DNA from 3 places in the Pseudoduganella plicata genome. Region 2 is predicted to be linked to each of the others. Evidence: predicted binding sites of a transcription regulator. Region 2 holds the regulator's gene; each other region holds the start of a gene.
The links. Region 2 encodes FNR, which switches genes on or off when oxygen is low (the NO sensors DNR and NnrR bind a similar motif). Its sites were predicted from a motif close to TTGATNNNNATCAA; they were not measured.
Positions count from the first base shown of each region.

Region 1: the regulator FNR is predicted to act here: its motif matches at 4,362-4,375, upstream of E1742_RS25960 (bifunctional SulP family inorganic anion transporter/carbonic anhydrase).
Region 3: the regulator FNR is predicted to act here: its motif matches at 1,427-1,440, upstream of E1742_RS05540 (FliM/FliN family flagellar motor switch protein).

Region 1 is NZ_CP038026.1:5,874,188-5,881,533, reverse strand. Features, by position in the region: gene E1742_RS25975 (DUF72 domain-containing protein) at 1-48, shown strand, start outside; gene E1742_RS25970 (NADH:flavin oxidoreductase/NADH oxidase) at 67-1,170, opposite strand; gene E1742_RS25965 (GNAT family N-acetyltransferase) at 1,415-1,996, shown strand; gene E1742_RS25960 (bifunctional SulP family inorganic anion transporter/carbonic anhydrase) at 1,963-4,188, opposite strand; gene E1742_RS25955 (GntR family transcriptional regulator) at 4,899-5,261, shown strand; gene E1742_RS25950 (ABC transporter ATP-binding protein) at 5,258-6,115, shown strand; gene E1742_RS25945 (hypothetical protein) at 6,112-7,119, shown strand; gene E1742_RS25940 (cyanophycin synthetase family protein) at 7,286-7,346, shown strand, end outside.
Region 2 is NZ_CP038026.1:3,733,597-3,740,942, reverse strand. Features, by position in the region: gene E1742_RS16385 (heavy metal translocating P-type ATPase) at 1-665, shown strand, start outside; gene ccoS (cbb3-type cytochrome oxidase assembly protein CcoS) at 669-836, shown strand; gene ccoN (cytochrome-c oxidase, cbb3-type subunit I) at 994-2,415, shown strand; gene ccoO (cytochrome-c oxidase, cbb3-type subunit II) at 2,427-3,041, shown strand; gene E1742_RS16365 (cbb3-type cytochrome oxidase subunit 3) at 3,043-3,207, shown strand; gene ccoP (cytochrome-c oxidase, cbb3-type subunit III) at 3,200-4,114, shown strand; gene ccoG (cytochrome c oxidase accessory protein CcoG) at 4,131-5,522, shown strand; gene E1742_RS16350 (FixH family protein) at 5,532-6,044, shown strand; gene fnr (fumarate/nitrate reduction transcriptional regulator Fnr) at 6,099-6,854, opposite strand; gene E1742_RS16340 (HAMP domain-containing sensor histidine kinase) at 7,076-7,346, shown strand, end outside.
Region 3 is NZ_CP038026.1:1,285,429-1,292,774, forward strand. Features, by position in the region: gene E1742_RS05535 (FliM/FliN family flagellar motor switch protein) at 98-472, opposite strand; gene E1742_RS05540 (FliM/FliN family flagellar motor switch protein) at 477-1,325, opposite strand; gene fliE (flagellar hook-basal body complex protein FliE) at 1,883-2,242, shown strand; gene fliF (flagellar basal-body MS-ring/collar protein FliF) at 2,294-4,045, shown strand; gene E1742_RS05555 (flagellar motor switch protein FliG) at 4,032-5,072, shown strand; gene fliH (flagellar assembly protein FliH) at 5,069-5,767, shown strand; gene fliI (flagellar protein export ATPase FliI) at 5,764-7,074, shown strand; gene E1742_RS05570 (flagellar FliJ family protein) at 7,071-7,346, shown strand, end outside.

The DNA.
Region 1 (7,346 bases), 2.1 Mb from region 2:
TCCGGCGCCGCGGTGCCGGATGCCCTGGCGCTGCGCGCCATGGGATGACGCGCAGCGGTGGACGGCTCAGGCCTGGCCGCGGTACCGCTCCAGCCAGTGCGCATACGGTGCCGGCAGCACCCACGTCGGGCGCGCCACTTCCAGCTGTTGCGCCGCCTTGAGCGGATAGTGCGGATTGGCCAGGTGGGCGCGCCCGATCATCACGAGGTCCATCTGGCCGTCGGCAACCACGCGGTTCGCCACTTCCGGCACGTCGATGCCCCACGACGACGCGACCGGCAAGCCGGTTTCCTCGCGCACGCGCTGCGCCACCGGGGCCAGGAACGGGCCGCTGGCCCAGGGGATGCTGGCGTGCGGCGTGGAGAAACCGACGCTGACGTTCAGCATATCCAGGCCGGCTTCACGCATCAGGTTGACCAGGCGGATCGACTCGGCCAGCGTCGCTTCGTCGCGCCCGTCGTATTCGATGACGCCGAAACGGGCCGTCAGTGGCAGGTTCTGCGGCCAGACGGCGCGCACGGCGGCCAGTGTCTCGAGCAGGAAGCGGCTGCGGCCTTCGAAGCTGCCGCCGTATTCGTCGTCGCGCTTGTTGGCGTCCACGTTGAAGAAGCTCTGCGCCAGGTAGCCGTGCGCGAAGTGCAGTTCCAGCCATTCGAAGCCGGCGGCCAGTGCGCGCCTGGCGGCGGCCACGAAGTCGGCGGTGACGCGGGCAATATCGTCCTTCGTCATGGCGCGCGGCACTTGCGGCAGGTTCTCCCCGAACGCGATAGCCGATGGCGCGATGGTTTCCCAGCCGCGCGAATCGTCGGGCGCGATATGGTCGTCGCCTTCCCACGGACGGTTGGCGCTGGCCTTGCGGCCGGCGTGCGCGATCTGGATGCCGGCAACGGCGCCGCCGGCCTTGATGCTGGCGGCAATGGCGGCCATGCCGTCGATCTGCGTGTCGGTCCACAGGCCCGTGCAGCCGGGCGTGATGCGGCCTTCCGGCGATACGGCCGTCGCTTCGACGATGACCAGGCCCGCGCCGCCGCGGGCGATTGACGCATAGTGCGCCTGGTGCCAGTCCGTGGTGTGGCCGTCGACGGCGCTGTACTGGCACATCGGCGGCACCGCGATACGGTTACGCAGCGTGACGTCCTTGAGTTTGAATGGGGCGAATAATGCAGCCATGGATTCCTTGATAATCGGTTGGGATGGCACCGCTGCGCGGGCACGGCGTCGCCATGCTGCCAGCGTCACGGACGTGGCAACGGTGTCGGGGGTTGGCAATCGGGTTGTCTGTCGTACCGGAGAGGATTGCGGTTCCTGTCCAGGCATGGGCAAAAATGATAGCAGAAGCTTGCCGAGCCTGCTGGCGACACCCGTAAAAGCGCGGTGGTGCTATGCTGCCGCTCTCCGATTACACTGCCGTGCCATGACCGCACACCCGGATTACCGCATCCTGACCGTCGCCAGGCTCGAACACGCGGCGCTGGCCGCCGGCGATTTCTCGTTCGACGTCACTGCGGTGGCCGCGCCGCCGTTCGGAGCGGACGACATCGACACGATCGTGCCGGTGACGCGCTACCGGAAATCGTACGGCGAGCACGTGGAGGACCTGGTGCCGCAAGAAGATGGTGCCCTGTTCGCCGCCTGCGCCAATGATGCACTGTGCGGTTACCTGGCGGTGACGCGCGACTGGAACGGATTCGCGCTGGTGGACGACGTCGCGGTAGCCAGGCGCTCCCGCGGCGCCGGCCTGGGGCGCGCCCTGATGGACGCGGCGCGCGAGTGGGCAATGTCGGCGGGCCTGGCCGGCCTGCGCCTGGAGACGCAGTCGACCAACGTGCCGGCTTGCCGTTTCTACCGGCGCTATGGCTTTCGGCTCGCGGGCCACGACCGCATGCTGTACGCGGCCGTGCCCGGGCTGGCGCACGAGGTGGCCCTGTTCTGGTACCTCGTGTTCGCCGACGGGGACCGGCGTCAGGCAGCCAGCCCCGAAGGTCCCGTCCGATAACGGTCGAAGGCCTGCGGCGTCACCAGCTCGCCGAATTCCACGGTGCGCGTGGCGATGTCGTGATAGGCGCCAACCAGGCCCATTTCGCCCCGTTCGATGCAGCCGCGCAGGTACTCGCTGTTGGCGATGATTTCACCCAGCGAGTTCTCGATGTTCTGACGCGTGACCCGCTCCAGCTCACTGCCTGTCGCGCCGTGCGCTTCGCCGCACTGGCACTGGCGGATCGCCGTCTGGATCTTGCCCGTGATCGAGCCGATGCTGTGAGAGTGCTCGTTCTTCAGCGCCAGCCCGATCGCGCCGCAGCTGGAGTGGCCTTTCACCACGATCAGCTTGGCCCCCAGCTTGTGGGCGATTTCCAGGCTGCCGATGATTTCCTTGCTGATCACGTTGCCGGCGATGCGGATCGTCAGCAGGTCGCCCAGGCCCTGGTCGAAGATGATCTCCGGGGACGTGCGCGAATCGATGCAGTTGACGACAACGGCCATCGGATGCTGCCCGCCGGCGGTGGCGTCGGCCTGGTGCAGGTAGTATTTCTTGATCCAGCGGCCGGCCTTGAAGCGCTCGTTGCCGTCGCGCAGCAGCTGCAGCACGTCCGCCGGCTGCAACCGTGTCTGCGTTTCCTTGTCCAGCGCCGGGACGAACTGGATCGGGTCGCTCAACTGGTACTCGTCGCGCAGGCCGATGACGTTCAGCTGGATGTCGCGCTCGGCCGCCACGATGCGGAAGTCCTGGATGGTTTCCAGCACGTCGTGATCGATGAAGTCGGCGTTGCTGGCGTCGATCAGCACTTTCGCGCCGTTGGGAATTTCCCACAGGGTCGACTTGATCGTGGCCTTGTTCAGGAACGACACCTGGTTCGGCAGCTCCATCTTGATGACTTCGCCGATATGCAGACGGTACTGTTCGATCGTGTACGGATTGCGGAAGTTGCTGCGCATCAGGTAGAACAGGCTGGCGGCCAGGCCGATCAGGACGCCCATCAGCAGGTCGATGGCGACGATCGCGACGATCGTGATCGCGAACGGCACGAACTGCGACCATCCTTTGCGGTACATGTCCGTGAACAGCGAAACCTTGGCCAGCTTGTAGCCCGTCATGATCAGGATGGCGGCCAGCGCAGCCAGCGGAATCGCGTTCAGCATCGGACTCAGCACGAGCACGCTGGCAAGCAGCAGCAGGCCATGGAACACGGCGGACATCTTGGTGCGATTGCCGCTGTGGATGTTGACGGAACTGCGCACGATCACGGACGTGACCGGCAGCCCGCCCAGCAGGCCGGCGGCGATATTGCCGAAGCCCTGCGCGACCAGCTCGCGGTTGGTCGGCGTCTCGCGCTTGTGCGGATCGAGCTTGTCCACCGCCTCCACGTTGAGCAGCGTCTCCAGCGACGCCACGATGGCGATCGTGAAGGCGACGATCCACACGTCGCGGTTGGCCAGATGCGCCAGGTCGGGCAGCTGCAGATACGCGCCCAGGTTGGACGCGTCCAGCGGCGGTATGTCCACCAGGTGACTCGGTTCGATGCGCAGCGCCGGCACGTAACGGTTGAACAGGATATTGAGCACGACACCCAGCACGACGACGAACAGCGGCGCGGGCAGCAGCTTGATGTTCCTCAAAGGCGTGCGATCCCAGTACAGCAGTACCAGCATCGACAGCGCGGCAATGACGACGGCGCCGGGCGTGATGACGTTGAAGGCACTGGCAATGGCGGAGAACGTGTTCTCCCCGTTCGCCTGGGCAAACGCGAAGGCGTCCGCGCCGCTGCGGTCGTAGCCGATCGCGTGCGGTATCTGTTTCAGGATCAGCAGCACGCCAATGGCGGCCAGCAGCCCCTTGATCACGTTCGACGGGACGTAATTGGCGATAAAGCCCGCGCGGAATATCCCCATGGCCAATTGCAGGAAGCCGGCAATCAGAATGGCGACCAGCAGGATCTCGAATGCGCCCAGCTTGGTAATGGATGCCAGCACGACGGCTGCGAGACCGGCTGCGGGCCCGCTGACGCTGGTCTGCGAGCCGCTCAGCATGCCGACGATAATGCCGCCAATGATGCCCGAGATAATGCCGGAAAATAGCGGTGCGCCCGATGCCAGGGCAATACCAAGGCATAATGGCAGGGCGACCAGGAAGACCACAATGCCGGCCGGTATATCGTATTTAAGGTCGTTTTTGAGGTTTGCGATATTCATAATATGACGTGGTAACGATGGTTATCAGTCACGCGCCAGGCCGCATCCCCCGAAATGGCGGGAATTACGTTGACGTGTACGGAGCAGGCGATGTCGCGCTACCGGCGATTCCGGGCGGCTGTGCCGGATGGGTGAGCGTGGAGGCATCATCGCCATGTTAATGAAACAGCGCAATGATTTACCTCAAAGCCGGTAACTGGTGCGGCATCGGTGAACCCAATATAACACGGTATTTTACGTTTTCAACGATGTTGCAATATTACGTTACATTAGCTTTGATGAAATATCGGTTACCTATCAAACACATTTGTTACACTCATAATGACGGTAATGGAAGGGGCTGCCTCGAGCCTTGATATTGTTATTTTTCGTTTGCATATCCGATATCACCGCTGCTAATAACCGCTTAATTGCGGCGCCGGCCCGCATGTTTGCGAGGTTTCAAACGGACTGAACAGCGTTAAATGGATGTCGGCAACCGTCTGCGGAAAATACTTTGTTTCACTGCCGTGGCGCGGCAGTATCCCTGATGCGCCCGTCAGCCCGGTCGTTGAAATCGGACTCATATTGCGCCCTCGCGCCTGACCACCTGTCAGATTTGACAGCCCCGCCCGCAGCTATTGACACAAAAATCCGCTCGGGCCCGAATTCTAGTGTTATAGTTCACTACAACACTAGATCATCATCAGGCACGACGGGAGGAACCATGTATGTGGAATGACAAGTCGCCGATCTACCGCCAGCTCAAGGAGCGGGTGATCGGCATGATGCTCGACGGGGTGCTGAAACCCGGCGACGCCCTGCCCTCCGTGCGGCAGGTCGCGGCGGATTTTCAGCTCAACCCGATTACCGTCTCCCGGGCATACCAGGAGCTGGTCGATGAAACGCTGGTCGAAAAACGGAGGGGATTAGGCATGTACGTTACCGAAGGAGCTGTCGAAAAACTGCTGGCCAGCGAGCGCGAGCGTTTCATTCGCGAGGAATGGCCGGCGATGGTGGAACGCATTCGCCGGCTGGGACTGGATCTCGAAGGCCTGCTGCGCGCAGTGGGAAGCACAGGGAGCCCCCAATGAGCCCGATTATCAGCGCCCGCAACCTCACCAAGCGCTATGGCAAGCGGACGGCGCTCGACGGCACCACGTTCGCGATCCAGCCCGGCCGCATCGTCGGCCTGATCGGCCCGAACGGCTCGGGCAAGACGACGACCTTGAAAGCGATCCTCGGCCTGTGCCGCTTCGACGGTGACCTGACCGTCCTGGGCATGGACCCGCGCCGCCAGCGCGACGAGCTGATGAACGACGTCTGCTTCATCGCCGACGTCGCCATCCTGCCCCGCTGGCTGAAGGTGAAGGAGGCGATCGACTTCGTGGCCGGTGTCCATCCCCGCTTCGACCGCAGCAAGGCGGAGCGCTACCTGGCCAACACGAAACTGACCCCGGACATGCGCGTGAAGGCCATGTCGAAAGGGATGATCGTCCAGCTGCACCTGGCGCTCGTGATGGCGATCGACGCGAAGCTGCTGGTGCTGGACGAACCCACGCTGGGCCTGGACATCCTGTACCGCAAGCAGTTCTACCAGAACCTGCTGGAAGACTACTTCGACGAGAACAAGACGATCGTCATCACGACGCACCAGATCGAGGAAGTGGAACACATCCTGACCGACCTGCTGTTCATCCAGGACGGGCGCATCACGCTGTCCGCCTCGATGGATGAAATCGGCGAGCGCTATACGGAGGTGATGGTAGAGCCGCACCAGGCCGCGGCGGCCAACGCGCTGCAGCCGATGACGCAGCGTACCGTGTTCGGCAAGCCCGTCATGCTGTTCGACGGGGTGCCGCGCCAGCAATTGCAAAATCTTGGCGAACTGCGCACGCCCAGCGTGGCGGACCTGTTCGTCGCCAGCATGAGAGGGAGCTACGAATGAAACCGATGGAGCCGAAACTGAAAACGATGGGATGGCTGATCCGGCGCGAATACTGGGAGCACAAGGGCATGCTGCTGTGGGTGCCCGTGGCGATCGCCACGCTGATGGTGGCCTTCGCGCTGGCCATGGCCTTCATGGGCCACAACGCCGAGATTCATTGGGATATGCCGGAAGGCAAAGCGTCGGGCGTCACCATCCTGATGGGCCAGCGCCAGCAAGTGGCCCTGGCGGACAAGGCCGCCGCGACGTATCCGATCGTCGCCGCCCCGCTCTACATGGCACTGGGGTTCATGGTGTTCTCCTACTGCATCGGCGCGCTGTACAACGAGCGGCGCGACCGCAGCCTGCTGTTCTGGAAGTCGCTGCCCGTGTCGGATGCGGCCACCGTAGTGTCGAAAGCGGCGCTGGCACTGCTGCTGATACCGCTGGGGATCGTCGTACTGGCCCTGGCGACAGCCTTGCTGGTCACACTGATCGCATTGGGCGTGCTGGCTTACAAGGGTACCAATGTGCTGCCGTTACTGCTGACCTCTCCGCACTTCTGGCTGACACCGTTGAAGCTGGTCGCACTGGTGCCCGTCTACATGCTGTGGGCGCTGCCGACGGTCGGCTGGCTCCTGATGGTGTCGAGCTGGGCCCGCTCCAAGGTATTCCTGTGGGCGGTCGGGGCGCCGCTGCTGACGGCAATGCTGCTGTCGTGGGCCAACAAGGCATTTACGCTGGGGCTGGACATGGAGTGGCTGTTCTCGAACATCATCAGCCGGCTGCTCGTCAGCGTCGTGCCCGGCTCGTGGTTTGCCATCGAAGCGCTGCGCCGACCGGTGGAATATGCGGGCGCTGTCGCCGAGCGGGGCCCGACGTCCGAAGTGCATGGCGTCGTGGACGCCTTGTTCAATGGCTCGTGGGCCGCCGTGGCGACACCCAATCTGCTGATCGGCGCCCTGGCCGGCGTGCTCATGATTGCCGCCGCGATCTGGCTGCGGCGCCACCGCGAAGAAGGTTGAGCTTCCCTTGAAGGCAGAGCTCCGTGTAAGGGTTGTCTTACACAGCAATAGGAATCTACCGATGCCGCGCCAGGAAAGTACTTGAGATAATGCCATCATTAAGCCAGCGTCACGTTCCGCTTGAGAAACCGGAACGGGCGTTGGCAGCTTTTTTTCAGGGATGGCTATGATGAAGATTGTCGACCAACGTTATCTGGGCAGTGCCAACCGGTACAGCACCGAGCCCT
Region 2 (7,346 bases):
AGCGCTACCGGCTTGGCAACGCTGGCTTTGCCGCAGTGCTGGCGGGTGGGCCACCGCCGGAGAGTTGCCCGACCGACGATGCCACGGCGGTGTGGCTGGCAACGCAGGGTCGCTGGCTGGCGTGCTTCGCCATCGGCGACAGCTTGCGCCCGGACGCGCGACAGACGGTCGAGCACTTCAGGGCGCAAGGCAAGCAGGTGGTGCTGCTCAGTGGCGACCGGCAGGCATTGGCCGATCGTATGGCGCGCCGGCTGGGCATCGACAGCGCGCTGGGCGACTGCCTGCCCGAACACAAGCTGGCGTACGTGCAGCGGTTGCAGGCCGCCGGCGCGGTGGTCGCCATGGTCGGTGACGGCATCAACGATGCGGCGGTACTGAGCGCCGCCGACGTGTCGTTCGCCATGGGCTCCGGTGCCGCGCTGGCACAAGTGCATGCCGACACGGTGCTGCTGCATGGTCAGTTGCGCATGATTGCGACAACGGCCACCACGGCTCGCGCGACGATGCGCGTGATCCGCCAGAACCTGGCGTGGGCCACTGTCTATAACGTCATTGCCATTCCCGCCGCGGCCTTCGGGCTGCTGGGGCCATGGCTGTCCGGCGTCGGCATGGCGGTCAGTTCCGCCGTCGTCGTTGTCAACGCACTGCGCCTGCGCGCGAGGTAAGTCATGGAATCGCTGTATCTTCTGGTCCCCTTGAGCATCGCCCTTGTCTTCGGCGCGCTGTGGGTCTTTTTCAAGGCCTCCGACGACGGCCAGTTCGAGGATCTTGAAGGCCCCGCGCTGCGCATCCTGCACGACGCCGACGCCGACCTAGGCAAAAAGAACCAGCCCTGATGCCGTAAGGCTTTCTGCGGTGCCGGCACCACCTGCCACAACGGATTTTTGGCAGCATTAGTTCGTCCTGGCAATTTTTGATCCACATCAAAGTTTTTGGTAGTCCGCTTGCGTAACCTTGAGGCACATCTAACGACAGTGTTCTCAGGGTCCTCAAATGGCACAACAACTGAACTACAACTACAAGGTCGTGAAGCAGTTCGCGATTGCGACCGTGGTGTGGGGCATCGTCGGCATGCTGGTCGGCGTGATCATCGCCGCGCAGCTAGCGTGGCCCGCACTGAACTTTGACATTCCCTGGCTGACGTATGGCCGCCTGCGCCCGCTGCACACCAATGGCGTCATCTTCGCCTTCGGCATCAGCGGCCTGTTCGCGACGTCGTATTACGTGGTGCAGCGCACCTGCCAGGTGCGCCTGTTTTCGGACAAGCTGGCCGCCTTCACGTTCTGGGGCTGGCAGGCCGTCATCCTCTCGGCCGTCATCACGCTGCCGATGGGCCTTACGCGCGGCAAGGAGTACGCCGAGCTGGAATGGCCGATCACGATCCTCATCGCCATTGTCTGGATCGCCTACGCCATCGTCTTCTTCGGCACGATCGTCAAGCGCAGGGTCAAGCACATCTACGTGGCCAACTGGTTCTTCGGCGGCTACATCCTGGCCGTGACGATCCTGCACGTGGTGAACGGCATGAGCATGCCGGCATCGATGACGAAATCGTATTCGATGTACACCGGCGTGCAGGACGCGATGATCCAGTGGTGGTACGGGCACAACGCGGTAGGCTTCATCCTCACCGCAGGCTACCTGGGCATGGTGTACTACTTCATTCCCAAACAGGCCGAGCGTCCCGTGTATTCGTATCGCCTGTCGATCGTGCACTTCTGGGCGCTGATCTTCACCTACATGTGGGCCGGTCCGCACCATCTGCACTACACGGCACTGCCTGACTGGACGCAGTCGCTGGGCATGGTGTTCTCGCTGATCCTGCTGGCACCGTCGTGGGGCGGCATGATCAACGGGATCATGACCCTGTCGGGCGCATGGCACAAGCTGCGCACGGACCCGATCCTCAAACTGATGATCGTCTCGCTGTCGTTCTACGGCATGGCCACGTTCGAAGGTCCGATGATGTCGATCAAGACCGTCAATTCGCTCTCGCACTACACCGACTGGGGCATCGCCCACGTCCATGGCGGCGCGCTGGGCTGGGTGGGCTTCATCACGATGGGTTCCATCTACTACCTGCTGCCACGCCTGGCCGGCCGCACCAGGATGTACAGCACCGGCCTGATCGACCTGCACTTCTGGGTCGCCACCATCGGCATCGTCCTGTACATCGCCGCCATGTGGATCGCCGGTGTCATGCAGGGCCTGATGTGGCGCGCCGTGAACCCGGACGGCACGCTGACGTACACGTTCGTCGAAAGCGTCAAGGCAACGTATCCGTATTACGTGGTGCGTTTCGTCGGCGGTGCGATGTACCTGACCGGCATGCTGATCATGGGCTACAACACCTTCATGACCCTGCGCGGCCGTGAAACCCCGGTGGCGGCGATCCCGCAACTGAAGGCTGCGTAAGGAGAAATGAGATGAGTTTCTCCCATGAGTGGATCGAGAAGAACCCCTGGCTGCTGATCGCCTTCGTCACCCTGGTCGTGTCGGTGGGCGGCGCGGTGGAAATCGTGCCGCTGTTCTTCCAGAAATCGACGACGGAACCCGTGGCCGGCCTGACGCACTACACGCCGCTGCGCCTGGCGGGCCGCGACATCTACGTGCGCGAAGGCTGCTACGCCTGCCATTCGCAGATGGTGCGCCCGTTCCGCGCCGAGACCGAGCGTTATGGCCACTATTCCGTGGCCGGCGAGTTCGTGTTCGACCGCCCGTTCCAGTGGGGTTCCAAGCGCACGGGTCCCGATCTGGCGCGCGTGGGTGGCCGCTACAGCGACGAATGGCACCGCACGCACCTGCGGAACCCGCGTGATGTTGTGCCGGAATCGAACATGCCGGGCTACCCATGGCTGGCGAAGACGAAGCTGGACGCGCCGGGCATCGTGCCCAGGCTGCGCGCCCTGCAGCGCCTTGGTGACGGCTACACGGAGGCAGAGATCGCGGCGGCCCCCGCCGAGCTGGCGGACAAGACGGAAGAAGACGCCCTGATCGCCTACCTGCAAGGTCTGGGCACGCTGATCAAGTCGAGGAACTGACATGGTAATCGAACAGATTTTCGACAGCGCCAGCAGCGTCATGACGGTGGTTTCGTTCATCACGTTTGCCGGTATCTGGGCCTGGGCCTGGTCCAGGCGCAAGCAGGCCGACTTCGCACAAGCCGCGCAACTGCCGTTCGCGGACGAGGAGAAACAAGATGTCTGACTTCACCAACAACTTCTGGAACCTGTACATCGTCGTGCTGACAACGCTGGGCGTGCTCGGTTGCGCCGTGCTGCTGTATTCGCAGTCGAAATACAAGGTCGCCAGGCACAATGGCCCCGTGGGCACCACGGGTCACGTATGGGACGAGGACCTGACGGAACTGAACACGCCGATGCCGCGCTGGTGGATGTGGATGTTCTACCTGACGATCGTGTTCGGCATCGCCTACCTGTTCCTGTATCCGGGCCTGGGCTCCTACGCCGGCAAGCTTGGCTGGAATTCAGCCAAGGAATACAAGGCCGAACTGGCCAGGGCCGAGAGCGAATATGGTCCCCTGTTCGAAAAATACCGCCGGCAGGACCTGAAAGCCGTGGCGGCCGATGCGCAGGCGCACGCCATCGGCGAGCGCCTGTTCCTGACCTATTGCGCACAGTGCCATGGCTCCGATGCGCGCGGCAACAAGGGCTTCCCGAACCTGACGGACAAGGACTGGCTGCACGGCGGCGCGCCCGAGACGATCAAGCAGACGATCATGAACGGCCGCCACGGCGTGATGCCGCCGATGGGCGCGGCACTGGGTTCGGACAAGGACATCGAGAACGTCGCGCACTATGTCCTCAGCCTGTCGGGCAGCGCGGCGTCGGATCCGATCAAGAGCGTGTTCGGCAAGTCGAAGTTCGGCGCCTGCATGGCCTGCCACGGCGCCGGCGGCATCGGCAACCAGGCGCTGGGCGCGCCGAATCTGTCGGACAAGACCTGGCTGTACGGCGGCAGCGCCGAGACGATCATGGAAACGATCCGCAAGGGCCGCGACAATACCATGCCCGCATTTGGCGACTTTCTCGGCGAATCGAAGGTTCACGTGCTGTCCGCCTACGTGTGGAGCCTGTCGAACGAATCCAGGTAGAAGCCGAAGCCGTGTCATGAATTCGCCAGAACCCCAAGTCATCCGGATGTACGAAGCGCGGCAGGAGATCTATCCGCGCGAAGCCAGGGGACGCTACGCCAGCCTGCGCTGGCTGTGCGTCTGGCTCACACAGCTGACCTTCTATGGCCTGCCATGGCTGACCTGGAACGGTCGCCAGGCCGTGCTGTTCGATCTCGTCACCCGCAAGTTCTATCTGTTCGGCCTGGTGCTCTGGCCACAGGATTTCATCTACCTCGCCGCGCTGCTGATCGTCTGCGCGTGGCTGCTGTTCCTCGTCACGGCAATCGCCGGGCGCGTCTGGTGCGGCTTCTCCTGCCCCCAGACGGTCTACACGGAGATATTCCTGTGGATCGAGCGGAAGATCGAAGGGCCACGCAGCGCCCGCATGGCGATGGCGAAGCAGGGGCCGTCGCTGAAGAAATATTCGAAAAAGACGGCGAAGCACCTGGCGTGGGGCGTGGTCGCCCTGTGGACGGGCTTCACGTTTGTCGGCTACTTCACGCCAATCAAGTTGCTGGGCGCCGCCACGTTCACGCTGGCGTTCGGGCCGTGGGAATGGTTCTGGGTGCTGTTCTATGCGCTGGCGACCTACGGCAACGCCGGCTGGCTGCGCGAGCAAGTGTGCAAGTACATGTGTCCCTATGCCCGTTTCCAGAGTTCGATGTTCGACCGCGATACCCTGATCGTGACGTATGACGGCAAGCGCGGCGAGCCGCGCGGCAAGGTGGCGAAGAACACGGGCAAGAGCATCAACGGCGGCTCCTGCATCGACTGCACGATGTGCGTGCAGGTGTGCCCGACCGGCATCGACATCCGCAACGGCCTGCAGTACGAATGCATCGGCTGCGCTGCCTGCGTGGACGCCTGCGACAGCGTCATGGACAAGGTGAACCAGCCGCGTGGCCTGATCCGCTACAGCACCGACCGGGCCGTGGTCGACGGGATGACGGTGCACGACATCCGGCGCCACGCCATGCGTCCGCGCGTGCTGATCTACTGCGCCGGGCTGCTGCTCGTCGTCCTCGCGGTGGCAAGCTCGCTGGCGCTGCGCACGCCACTGAAGATGGACGTCATCCGCGACCGCGGCTCGATGGGGCGCGAGGTGGACGGTGGCGCGATCGAGAACGTCTACCGGCTGCAGATCATGAACACCTCCGAACGGGGTCACCGTTACCGCATCGCCGCGCGGGGCCTGCCCGGCCTGGCGTTGGCGACGGCCGATGAAGTGACGCTGGAGGGTACGGAAACGCGCGCGGTGCCGATCCGCCTGCGTGCGCCGCACGGTGCCGGGCAGACCGGTTCGAACAAGATCACGGTACAACTGACCGCTCTGGACGATCCGGCGCTGACGGTCAGCGAAACGGCCGTCTTCATCGTGCCGCGCTAGGAGAACGATATGGAACACGCATTGACACTGACGAAGCCCTGGTACACGCAACGCTGGCCATGGCTGCTGATGGCCGGCCCCGCCATTGTGCTTGCCGCCTGCGGCTATACGGGCTGGATCGCCTTCTCGCAGCAGGACGCGCTGGTCGTCGGCGATTATTACAGGAAGGGCAAGGCGATCAATCAGGACCTGCGGCGCGACCGCGCGGCAGCGTTGCTGGGCGTATCCGCGACCGTGCGCTACGACGCCGCCGACGGCAAGCTGGCAGGCCGCGTCGCCGGCCGCGATGCCGGCGCCCTCAGCGGTCCCGTGCTGCTGCACCTGGCGCATGCAACGCAGCCGGACAAGGACATCCGCCTGCTGCTGCACCCCGCCGCCGATGGCACGTTCAGTATCGGCCTGCCGATGCTGGAACGCACCCGGTGGGTGGTGCTGGTAGAGGACGAGAAGAAGTCATGGCGCCTGGAAGGGCAGTGGTTGTGGCCCACCGAACCCGAGATCGTGTTGCGGGCGGCGGAGTAAAAAAAACCGGTGACAGGCTCCATTTTCCAAAAATAGGAGCCTGTCACCGGTTTTTTATGCGCAGGTTTCCGTGCCGGCCGTGATGGCCTTCAGCCGCGGCAGGTCCAGCACGCGCACTTCGCGGTTGCTGACGGCCAGCAGCCCGAGTTTTTTAAATTTGTTGAGCAGGCGGCTGATGCTTTCGATCGTCAGCCCCAGGTAATTGCCGATGTCCTCGCGCGACATGCGCAGCTGGAACGCCGTGGCCGAGTAGCCGCGCGCCTCGTAGCGCGAGGCGAGATTGACGAGAAAGGCGGCAAAGCGCTGCGAGGCCTGCATATTGCCGAGCAAAAGCATGACGCTTTGCTCGCGCGTGATTTCCTGGCTCATCATGCGGTGGAAGTGGCGCAGCAAGGTCGGCATGTCGACCAGCAGCTGTTCCAGGCTGGCAAACGGAATTTCGCACACTTCGCTGTCCTCCAGCGCCATCGCGCTGCAATAGTGCTTGTCGGTGCTGATCGCGTCCATGCCCAGCAGTTCTCCGCCCATCTGGAACCCCGTGACCTGCTCTTCGCCGCCGGTGTTGATCTGGTAGGTCTTGAAATGGCCTAGCCGGATGGCGTACAGGCTGGTGAACGGGTCGCCGATGCGGAACAGGACATTGCCCTTGGCAACCTTGCGGCGCCGGCCGATAATCTGGTCCAGCTTGTCCATATCGCCCATGTCAAGCCCCATCGGCAGGCAAAGCTGGTGCATGCTGCAGGTGGCACAGCGCGCCTTGAGCACGTCGATCGTCGTACCGGGCAGGGTGATGGCGGGAAGCTGGTGCATGCGTGGGGAGTCTTCGTTCGGATGGCCCACAGTGTACTGTAACCGGAAGGCGCTCGGCCGTTCCTTCACGGTTGCTATGGCATTCGGTATCGATTGCGCGACAGTAATATCAACCTGTCGAGAAGGCGCGGCACGATAGCGCCACGCGGGTAGCCAGCCGAACAATAGCGCGATTATGATACATGCATGGTGCTACCGCCATTCCGGCTCGACGAGGGGCAATGAAACCGCTGGGTATCAAGGCAAAAGTCGCATTGGCGACGACGCTGACGTCGATCGTCATGATCGCGCTCGTGACTGCGCTGCAGGCGCAGCGCATGCGCGACGACTTTACGCGCGTACTGTTCGCCCAGCAGGACGCGCTGGTGCGGCGCACGGCCCAGGAGCTGGACGACAAGCTGGTCATGCTGCGCGAGATCGTGGCGCAATCGGTACGCTACCAGCCGCGCGATCTGTGCACCAACCCGGCCGGCCTGCGCGGCTTCTACGAAA
Region 3 (7,346 bases), 2.4 Mb from region 2:
AAGAAGTACAAGTGGAAACAACCGTGGCAATCTCGTCAAGACACCCCAAAAGCAAAAGGCCGGCGCAAGGGGCCGGCCAGCATTGCAAAGCACGTCGTCATGACGTCATCATGTCGAGATTGAGTCCGTCCAGGTCGATCACCTTCAGCCCGTAGTTCTCGCCCGCCACCACCACTTCGGCGCGGCCGATGGCAGTGCCGTTGACCTTGATGACCAGGGGCTCGCCCGCCAGCACATCCAGTTCGACGACGCTGTCGGGACCGATGCTCATCAGGTCCTGCAGCGAAATGCGGGCCGATCCGACTTCCAGGGTCAGGGTGACGGGAATCTTGCGCATCATTTGCGGCAGATCGCGCCGCGGCGCCGGCTGTACGGGGACATCGGCGAGATCGCCGGCCACGGGGTCGAGTATCATCTCGTCCGTCACGTCCTCGAGCATCGCGTCGCTGGTGCCGTTTGGGTTCACATTCATCATATTATTCGACGTCTTCAAAAGATGTTAGGCACAGTTTTCCCTTGTGCTCCGTCACCGCGGCCGTAAACAGCCGGGAGTCTTCGAGCATCACGTCGGCCCTGTGCAGGCTGACCGGAATCACATCGCCGACGCGCAGATCGAACAGCGCCCCCAGCGTGACCTCTTTACTGACCAGCCTGCCGTTCAGCGCCACCTGCATGCGCTGTGCCAGCGGACCGGACTGTTTCGACGCTTTCTTGCCGGTATCGCGTTCCGGCGCCACGCCGCGCAGTACGTCCGACATCAGCTTCTTGTCCAGTGTGAACCAGACCTTGCCTTCCGTCTCGCCCAGGCGCACGTCCACCGTAACGATCCACGTGCCCTTGGGCGGATAGCCACCCTTGGCCGGAACGACTTCCTGGCTTGCCGCCGGGTCGCCGCCGGGCAGGTTTGCTGCAATCCGTTGTGCCACGACCCCGACCATTTGTTGGCCCAATACAACAGCCAGCCGTTCTTCCGTCGCCGTCACGCGGACGGCGGCCTCGTCCACGGAGGCCTCGCTGTCCTTACCGCGACCATAACGGTAATTCAGCACCGACAGCAACACCTTACGTTCGAGGGCGAAGCCCAGCATGCCATCGCCGGCCGCATAGTGCTGCCAGCGTTGCCGCTCCTCGGTGCCGTCCAGCCGTGCGAACACGGCCCCCTGGACGCTCACATTGCCCCAGTAGCGGCGCACGGCGGGCTGGCGCAGCTGCGCAATCATATCCTCGCGCAGCTGCGCGGCGAACTGCGGCAGCCGGTGCACGGGGCGCCCCAGCAGGCTCGGATCCAGAATCAACGGCTTGGCAGTGGTTTGTAAATTATTCATCAGTGTAGTCCATGTGCATACGCCATCTGCATATCACATCGTATCGCAAAGTATACAAGTGGACGATCCAGGCACCGTAGAATACCTGAAATTCTTGAATATTGCCACGAATCAATAGCATGACGAGTGCTCATCACCTGCACACGATTCACAAATTCCCCTTTACAGTGCTGTTGCCTCACGGTAAGCTAATCCCTGTCCTGAGCAACACGCCACGTTCTCTCAACATTACGAGCAAGGCTGGCTAGTGTTTGATTATTAAGGACATTTGTCACAGTAACAGCGTTTCTGTAAAAGGAAACAATGCAGCGCACTGAATCGACACTGGCACATTATTTCAGCACGATTACATTAATCTTGCGGCCCATCCAGATAATCGGATGAATGTTATGTCAGCAGTTTTTCGTTTTTCCAACCGGGCTGCAGCGCTGGCAGCCGGAGGCGGAAAACAAACCCGCAGTACCCTGAACTGGCGCCATAGCAACCCGTGGCGGGCTCCAGCCCAGGGAAGCACTGTGGTAACGAAGATCAACGTTGCATTGAAAGTGAGATGGCAAATGGCAAATGATATCGCCGGCATGATCCACGCCGACCTGGCGTCCCTGACCAACGCGGCAAACGAGCTGGCGCAAAACGCTGCCCAGATCGCCCCGGCCGCGCAGTTCGGCGGCCACGCAAACTTCGCCGGCGGCTCCGCCGGTTCCTTCGCGCAAGCAATGCAGAACGCCATCTCCGGCGTGAATGCGGCCGACCAGGCCGCCGGTGCAAAAATGGCCGATGTCGACGCCGGCCGCAGCGATGACCTGGTAGGCGCCATGATGGCCAGCCAGGAAGCCAGCCTGTCCTTCTCGATGCTGATGCAGGTTCGCAACAAAGTGATGGGCGCTGTCGACGAGCTCATCAAGCTGCCGCTGTAATTCCGCCGCATCGACGGCTGTATCCATTCTGTTCCAAGCGAAAGTTCCGACGTGATCAACACTGTTAAGTCCGCCTTCGGGCGCTGGCGTGGTACCTCCAATGGCATGCCGGGTGTCCCGCCTGCCCTGCTGAAAAACCTGTATCCGATGCTGCTGCTGGCCATCGGCGTGACGGCACTCGTCCTGATGTTCCTGTGGAAGGACCAGGCCGGCTACAAGCCTGTCTTCGGCGCCCGCGAGAAAGTCGCCGCGGCCGACATGATGTCCGTGCTCGAGGCCGAGCAGATTCCTTACCGCGTCCACCCGGACAGCGGCCAGGTGCTGGTACCGGAAGACCAGCTGGGCAAGGTGCGCATGCTGCTGGCGTCGAAAGGCGTCACCGCGCAGCTGCCGGCCGGGCTGGAGCTGATGGACAAGAACGATCCGCTGGGCGTGTCGCAATTCGTGCAGGACGTGCGCTTCCGCCGCGGCCTGGAAGGCGAACTGGCCCAGTCGATCATGACGCTGGACGCGATCGCCTCGGCGCGCGTGCACCTGTCGATCGCCAAGTCGACGTCGTTCGTGTCGTCGGACGGCGACAAGTCGTCGGCCGCCGTCGTCATCGGCGTCAAGCCGGGCCGCACGCTGTCGCCCGAATCGATCGCCGCCGTCGTCAACATGGTCTCGGGCAGCGTTGCCAGCCTGTCGCCGGCACGCGTCAGCCTGGTGGACCAGGCCGGCAACCTGCTGTCGTCGCACGTGGACCTGACGGACGGCTTCGATGCCACGTCGTCGGGCAACGAAGCGCAGAAGCGCATCCAGGATGAGATCAAGGGCAATATCCGTGGCCTGCTGGGTCCGGTGATGGGCGAAGACAATTTCAAGGTCAGCGTCACGGCTTCCGTCGATAACGACAAGGTCGAGGAAACGGTCGAGAAGTACGGCGAAACGCCGAAAGTCACCAGCGAAGCCACCCGCGAAGAGCAGGACCGCAACCGCATGGCGATGGGCGTGCCGGGCACGCTGTCGAACCGCCCGCCGGCCGCCGAACCGGCCGCCCCTGCCGCCGACGGCGCCGCCGCCCCTGGCGCGCCGGGCCAGATGCCGGACGGTTCGGCACGCAAGAATGCAACCACGCGCCAGTATGCCTACGACCGCAGTATCGTACAGACCAAGCGGGCCCGTGGCCGCCTGGAGCACCAGAACGTTGCCGTCGTGCTGGCACAGTCCGCCGCCATGAACCCGAAGACGGGCTGGTCGGCTGCCGAGCTGGCGAACATCGACAAGGTGCTGCGTAACGGCCTGGGCATCAACGCCGAGCGTGGCGACACGCTGATGGTGACGGCCATGAACTTCCCGCCGAAAGCGGCACCGCAGCAGTGGTGGGAAGAACGCGACAACATCGTCGACATGAGCGGCTGGGCCAGCTACGCGATCGCCACGATCCTGGGTTACTTCCTGATCCTGCGTCCGCTGATGAAGCTGCTGACGAACCGCATGACGCCAGCCTTGCCGGTACCGCTGGGCCTGGACACCCGCAGCGGCGCCGACCGCCGCGCCGATGCCGCGACGGCCCTGCCCGTCAACGCGGACGCCGTGGCCGGCACCCCGGCCGCACTGGCCGGCGCGACGGACGTGCCTGCCGTCGAGATGAGCGGCAAGGCCGGCATGCCGGTGGTGCCGCTGCTGGAAAACTACGATCTGCCGCCTGCCGGCTCCCCGGTCGACGTGATGGTCGATCACCTGAAGGTTCTGGCCGAAAAAGAGCCGGAACGTGTTGCAGAAGTCGTCAAACAGTGGATGCAGAAAAATGGCCGAGCTTAATTCCGTGAACAACCTGAACGATCTGCCTGTCGAAGGCGCCAACCTGACTCCCGTCGAACAGGCCGCCATCGTGCTGCTGTCGATCGGCGAGGAGCAGGCCGCCGCCGTGCTGCGCTGCCTGTCGCGCGAGGAGCTGCTGGAAGTCACGCAAGTCATGTCGCGCATGAGCGGCATCAAGGTCGAGGCCGTCAAGACGGCGATCCAGACGTTTTTCGACGACTACCGCGAACAGTCCGGCGTGCACGGCGCGTCGCGCTCCTACCTGAAGCGCTCGCTGGACCTGGCGCTGGGCGGCGACATCGCCAACACGGTGCTCAACAGCATCTACGGCGACGAGCTGCGGCCGAAGATGGCGCGCTTGCAATGGGCCTCGCCGAAATGGCTGGCCGACTACATCGCCAACGAGCACGTGCGCATGCAGGCCGTCTTCCTGGCCTTCCTGCCGCCCACGCTGGCCGGCCAGATCATCGACGGCCTGCCGATGGAAGGTCGCGATCTTGTTCTGCTGAGCCTGGCCCGCCTGGACGAGATCGACCGGGACCTGCTGGCCGAACTGGACGAGCTGGTCGACCGCTGCCTGGCATCGTTCGACATGCAAAGCACCAGCATCGAAGGCGTCAAGCAGGTGGCCGAGATCCTGAACCGCCTGCCGGGCAACCGCGCCCAGGTCGTCGAACTGCTGCGCGCCCATGATCCTTCGATCGTGGAACAGATCGAGCTGTCGATGTACGACTTCCTGATCCTGTCCACGCAGACCGAAGCCGTGCTCTCGCGCATCATCGAGGAAGTACCGCTGGAACAGTGGGCGGTCGCGCTGAAGGGTGCGGAGCAGTCGATCCGCGACGCCGTGCTGAGAACGATGCCGAAGCGCCAGGCGCAGGCATTCGAAGACATGATGCGCCGCGCCGGCCCCGTGCCGATGTCGCGTATCGAAGCGAGCCGGCAGGAAATCATGGCGACTGTCAAGGCGCTGGCCGATTCCGGCGAAGTCGAAGTGCAGCTGTTTGCCGAGACGGTGGTCGAATGAAGCAGTTCCGCCCTTATCGCTTCCCGCCGCTGTCGCACCACACGCCGCCCGCCGGGCAGCGTGGCGGCAACACCGGCACGGTCGACGCCGCCGAATGGCAGGCGTCGATCAGCGAAGGCTACGAGCAGGGGCAGCGCGACGGCTATGAAGTGGGTCTGCAGCGCGGCCAGGAGGACGGTTTCGAGTCCGGCCGCCAGCAGGGCATGGCCGAGGGTCGTGAAGAAGGCAGGCAGGAAACGCTGGTCGGCTTCGACCAGCTGGCCCGCCCCGTCGACGCGATGCTCAAGAGCCTGAAGAAACTGCGCACGGATTACCGCGCCGCGCAGCGCAAGGAAGTGGTGGACCTGGTGGCCAAGGTGGCCCGTTCCGTCATCCGCGCCGAACTTGCGTTGCAGCCGGTACAGATCATGGCCCTCGTCGACGAGACGCTGGCCTCGATGCCCCCGACGCGCGAGGAAATCGACGTCTTCCTGAATCCGGAAGAACTGAAGCGGGTCACGGAACTGGACCCGAAGCGGGCCAAGCGCTGGAACCTGATCGCCGATGCGCGACTGGAACCGGGCGAGTGCCGCATCCGCGCCGGCGACAGCGAAGTGGACGCCGGTTGCACCCAGCGCCTGGCTGCCGTGATGGAGCAGGTGGACAAGCAATTGCAGGCCGCCGACGGCGGCGATGAAGAAGAGTTCGACGAATGATTGCAGACGCACTGCGCAACCTGGAGCTGGATGCCGTACCGCTGGCGACCCCGACGGGTCGCCTGGTGGGTGCGCAAGGGTTGCTGCTGGAAGCGGTAGGCTGCCCCATGCACACGGGCCAGCGTTGCCAGATCGAGACGGTCGACGGGGGCTGGCTGGAAGCGCAGGTGGTGGGCTTCCGCGACAAGGTGTCGTACCTGATGCCGTTCAAGAAGGCCGTCGGCCTGACGACGGGTGCGCGCGTGCTGCCGCATGCGGAAAAGGTCAGCCTGCAGATCGGCAACGGCTGGCTGGGCCGCATGGTCAACGGCCTGGGCGAGCCGATCGACGGACTGGGCAAGCTGACGGGCGAGCACGTGCTGGAGATGCAGCCGCCGCGCGTCAACCCGCTGAAGAAAAAACCCGTGCACGAGCCGCTCGACGTGGGCGTACGGGCCATCAATTCGATGCTCACCTTGGGCAAGGGCCAGCGCGTCGGCCTGATGGCCGGCTCCGGCGTCGGCAAGTCCGTGCTGCTGGGCCTGATCACGCGGCAGACCGTGGCGGACGTCGTCGTGGTGGGCCTGATCGGCGAACGCTCGCGCGAGGTGCGTGAATTCGTCGACATGTCGCTGGGCGCCGAAGGGCTGAAGAAGGCGGTGCTCGTGATCGCGCCGGCGGACGAGTCACCGATGATGCGCGTGATGGCAACCGAGCTGTGCCACTCGATCGCGGCGCACTACCGCGACCAGGGCAAGAACGTGCTGCTGCTGGTGGATTCGCTGACGCGTTACGCGATGGCGCTGCGCGAAGTGGCGCTGGCACTGGGCGAGCCGCCGGCAACGAAAGGCTACCCCCCTTCCGTGTTCTCCAACCTGCCGCAGCTGGTGGAGTCGGCCGGCAACGGGGAACACGAACATGGCTCGATGAGCGCCATCTACACGGTGCTGGCCGAGGGCGACGACCAGCAGGACCCCATCGTCGATACGGCGCGGGCCATCCTGGACGGCCATATCGTGCTGACGCGCTCACTGGCCGAGCGGGGCCATTACCCGGCCATCGACGTGGCGCAGTCGATCAGCCGTTGCATGAACGGCATCATCAGCAAGGAACACATGCTGGCCGCCCGCGCACTGAAGGCGGCGATGGCCAGGCACGACCGCGTGCGCGACCTGATCCCGCTGGGCGCCTACGTGCCCGGCGCCGATCCGGTCACGGACAAGGCCGTGCAGCTGCACCCCCATATCGAGCAATTCCTGTGCCAGGGCACCAAGGAAGACGCGCCGTACACGCCCTGCGTGGAGCAACTTGAAAGGCTGATGCAATGAGCGACCTGAACCTGATCCGCAACCTGTCCACGCTGGTGTCGCTGCGCGACTCGGAAGTGGAGAAGCTGCAGGCCGCGCAGGCTGCCAAGGAAGCCACCGCCGAGCGCTACCGCAAGAACCTGGAACGGCTGCACAGCCTGGCGACCAACAGCGGCGCCTCCGGCAACCTGCCGATCGCGCTGGCGGCCAATTGCGGCAATTACAAGCAGGCAGTGCTGGCAATGGCCGACAACCACCGGCTTGACCTGACGATGCACGAGGCCGACATGGCG